Regions from separate parts of the Priestia sp. GS2 genome, predicted to be linked through region 2. Evidence: riboswitches for the same ligand, from Rfam matches in the RefSeq annotation. Region 2 holds a riboswitch; the other holds the start of a gene.

Region 1 (2,208 bases), on a different contig from region 2:
GGAAAGATATAAGAAATAAAAGCGGGCAAAGCCCGCTTTTTATTATTGAACTTGATAAATATCTTGCTCTTCTAATTCAAAAGCAGTATGTAATGTTTCTACCGCTTTGACCATTTCTTTATGTGGAACAACTGTTGATACTTTAATTTCAGATGTGCTTACCATTTTCACTTCAATTTCTTCCACAGCTAATACTTCAAACATATCAGCCGCAACGCCAGGATTTGAAATCATCCCCGAACCAACAATTGAAACTTTAGCTAAGCCACTTTCATGCTCCACTTTTTTATGACCAACTATGTCTTTTAATTGAGATAACACTGACAAAGTTGTATCCGTATCTTCTGTTTTAATAGAGAAAGAAATGGATAAACGGTTGTCTGACGTAACATTTTGAATAATGATATCTACATTGACATGTTCTTTTGCTAATGCTGTAAAAATGGTTGATAACGTCTGCTGCTCATTATTTAGCCCTTCAATGGTGACTCTTGAGATATTGTCTTCAAATGCGATTCCTCTTACTACTAAGTTTTGTTCCATTGATACTTCCTCCTCCACAATCGTTCCTCTTTCTGTTACTAAGCTTGACCTTACCTCTAGTGGCACCTGATAGTTTTTTGCAAACTCTACTGCTCGAGGATGCAATACGCCCGCCCCTAAATTTGCAAGCTCTAGCATTTCATCATATGAAATAGACTGCAGTTTACGAGCACCTTGTACGTAGCGAGGGTCAGTTGTAAACACTCCCGTTACGTCTGTATAAATATCGCACTTATCTGCTTTTAATGCTGCTGCTAAAGCAACGGCTGTTGTATCAGATCCGCCTCTGCCTAATGTTGTAATGCTGTTATCTTCTGACATTCCCTGAAACCCTGCTACAACCACAATATGATTTTTTTTCAAACGCTCTGCAATAGCTTGTTCATTAATCTTGGTGATGCGTGCATTTCCATGCTGAGCTTCCGTACAAATTCCTGCCTGCCACCCTGTATAGGACGTAGCTTCATAACCTTTTTCTTGCAGCGCCATTGTAAGAAGGGAAATCGTTACTTGCTCACCAGTTGTTAGTAGCATATCCATTTCTCGTTTACTTGGCTTACTTGTAATTTCCCCTGCCAATCTTACTAGTTCGTCTGTTGTTTTTCCCATTGCTGATACTACCACTATTACCTGGTTACCTCGCTGAACTTCTTGAATTACTCGATTGGCTACATTCTGAATTCGCTCGGTTGATCCAACAGAAGTACCACCAAATTTTTGAACGATTAATCCCATAAGTATTCTCACCCTTTCTTTTATTTTCAATATGATAAAGAGGCGATCTATTGCTTAAGCTCAGACAATAAAAAAAGCAATGAGATTGATATCTCATTGCTTAACGAACGAAAAGTATATAAAACGTTCAATGCCGTGAGATAGCTCTCCAAGAAACATATTCTTGACAATCCTACATTTATTCAACGCAGAACCAGCAAATGACTCTATGAGATGTCATTCACTTCGGCAAATTTCCCTTTCCACATTCGTCTTTAGAGCTCATACTCTTCAAAACGTGTACTCTTAAAATTTGCACCTCTATCTTCACTTCAGTTTAATGAAGTGTCATATGAAATTATGTTCTAGCTTATCAGAGTTTAAACTGGAATTCAATACTAATTTTTTAAGGCTTCAACAATTTGCTCTGCAACCGACCTTGGAACTCCTGCATTTTGAATCTCTTCGATTGATGCTTCTTTCATTTTTTTAACAGACCCAAACTTTTGCAATAATGCTCTTTTACGCTTTTCTCCCACTCCTGGAATATTGTCTAATACAGACTGAAAAGCAGACTTAGAACGAACTTGCCGATGAAACGTAATAGCAAAGCGGTGAACCTCATCTTGAATTCGTTGAAGCAAATAGAACTCCTGGCTGTTACGCTCAAGTGGAACAATTTCAGGAGGGTCTCCAATCATTAAGTTAGATGTTCTATGCTTTTCATCTTTTACTAACCCAGCTGTAGGAATAAGCAACCCTAGTTCATTTTCCAAAACATCTTGAACAGCTGCTAAATGACCTTTTCCACCGTCCACAATAAGTAAATCTGGTAAAGGTAAACCTTCTTTTAATACGCGCATATATCGTCTTCTTACCACTTCACGCATTGAACCATAATCATCAGGGCCTTCAACTGTTTTAATTTTATATTTTCGATATTCCTTTTTT
Region 2 (2,208 bases):
GTTTTGGAATGGGTTTAGCACTGCGTAACGGAGGCGCATTGGACGGTATTGATATGCTTGCTGTTCTCCTTTCACGAAAGTCCCCGTTTGGAACAAGTGACCTTATTTTATTTTTAAATATGTTTGTTTTTATCGTGGTTTCTTTTGTGTTTGGCTTACAAGGAGCTATCCTTTCTGCAATTGCTTACTTCATTGCTTCAAAGGTCATTCATGTCGTTGAAGTAGGACTAAGCGGTTCAAAAGCGTTTGAAATTATTACAAGTGAGCCTGTCTTAATGGTTAAAACGATTCGTGATCGACTTGGTCGAAGCGCTACATATAAAGAAGTATACGGCGGATATTCTCATGAGAAGTTCAAAGAAATTACGTGCGTCATTAACCGTTTAGAGGAAAGTAAGATGAAGGAAATTATCAACGAGATTGATCCGAACGCATTTGTGCGCGTATATGACGTTGCCGAAGTAAAGGGTGGAAACTTTAGAAAAACCAACATTCATTAAATTAATCTTTTTATTCTGTATAAAATTGGTATTATCTAGAGGTGGAAGGATTATCCAACAACCTATCCAATAAAAACCAGATTGACAGATTAGGAAGAAAGATGTAGACTTGAAACAAATTTAATAAGACCTCACTTTTAGTCAAGTGAGGTAGAGGCGCGGTATTTAACAGTCTTTAGTAGAGTTTGAGAGACGTTGAAGCTAGGGAGAAGGAAATATCGCCGAAGTGAGTAAATTGTTCTCAACGATTGCTTGCTGGGTCTGTAGTGAAGAACTGCAGGACTGTCTCGATAAGTTTACCAGCTTATTGAGTTGTGCTATCTCATCTTTTAAAAGAGAGGACTTTAGGGAACGATGAACGAAACGACCTGAGTATATCTCGGGTCGTTTTTTTATTGTCTTCAAAGCTTAAAAAGATATAAGGGGGAAACAAATTATGAAAAGAAAAGCAGGGTTTTTCTTAACATTATTGCTTTCAGCAGTCGTTTTATTAGCAGGCTGTGGGCAAAGCAGTGAGTCAGCATCAGGTTCAGGAGATGCTGATACGTTTACGGTAGGTTTAGAAGCGGGCTATCCACCATTTAACTGGACTCAGAACGACGATTCAAATGGCGCGGTTAAAATTAAAGGCAGCTCACAGTATGCAGGCGGCTACGATGTTGAAATGGCCAAGAAAATTGCTGATGGATTAGGCAAAGAGCTAGTAATTGTAAAAACTGAGTGGGATGGACTTGTACCAGCCTTAACATCAGGTAAGATTGATGCGATTGTTGCAGGAATGTCACCAACCTCAGAGCGAAAAGAAACAATCGATTTCTCTGATAACTACTATAATTCAAACTTAGTAATGGTTGTGAAAAAAGGTGGTAGGTATGAGGGAGCTACAAAAATTGCAGATTTCAAAGGTGCAAAAGTTACGGCTCAATTAAACACGTTCCACTATTCAGTAATTGATCAAATTAAAGGTGTATCAAAAGAAACAGCAATGGATAATTTCCCAGCAATGCGCGTAGCGTTAGAGTCAGGAGTTATTGATGGTTATGTATCAGAGCGACCTGAAGCAGTAAGTGCTTCAGCAGCAAACGATAATTTTGCAATGGTTGAGTTCAAAGATGGCTTTAAAACATCAGCTGATGATACAGCTGTAGCGGTAGGTCTTAAAAAAGACAGTGAACTAAAAGAAGAAATTAATAAAGCCTTAAAAGGCATTTCAGAAGACGAGCGCACTAACATTATGGATACGGCAATCAAAAATCAACCAGCAGCAAAATAATGATGACATAAAACCGGCTGTATACTGCAGTCGGTTTTGTAATGAGGTAAAGGAGGAAGAACGATGAGTTTTGAATGGATTATCACAATCATCTCAGAAAACTGGCCAATGTTCCTACGCGGAGCTGGGATGACGCTGCTAATTGCGCTAACAGGTACCGTTATTGGAGCGATTATTGGGTTGGTTGCCGGTATTGTCCGCACTGTTCCAACGCCAAAGAGCGGGCTGAAAAAAGCAGGGTTGAAGGTAACGAATTTCGTTTTATCTGTATACATTGAATTTTTCCGAGGTACGCCAATGATCGTGCAAGCAATGGTTATTTACTATGGTTCAGCGCTTGCATTTGGGTTTGATATGAACGTGATGTTAGCAGCGGTGATTGTTGTATCAATTAATACGGGAGCATATATGGCTGAGATTGTACGAGGGGGTATT

The links. A riboswitch is a leader RNA that binds a small molecule or an ion and turns the genes downstream of it on or off. The one in region 2 is predicted to bind lysine.
Region 1: another riboswitch for lysine. It lies ahead of V2145_RS01135 (aspartate kinase); the one in region 2 lies ahead of V2145_RS19575 (transporter substrate-binding domain-containing protein).

Annotation. Positions count from the first base shown of each region.
Region 1 is NZ_JAZGJX010000001.1:219,580-221,787, reverse strand. Features, by position in the region: gene V2145_RS01140 (YslB family protein) at 1-19, shown strand, start outside; gene V2145_RS01135 (aspartate kinase) at 43-1,278, opposite strand; lysine riboswitch at 1,412-1,589, opposite strand; gene uvrC (excinuclease ABC subunit UvrC) at 1,656-2,208, opposite strand, start outside.
Region 2 is NZ_JAZGJX010000002.1:54,942-57,149, reverse strand. Features, by position in the region: gene V2145_RS19580 (YitT family protein) at 1-500, shown strand, start outside; lysine riboswitch at 644-828, shown strand; gene V2145_RS19575 (transporter substrate-binding domain-containing protein) at 937-1,773, shown strand; gene V2145_RS19570 (amino acid ABC transporter permease) at 1,837-2,208, shown strand, end outside.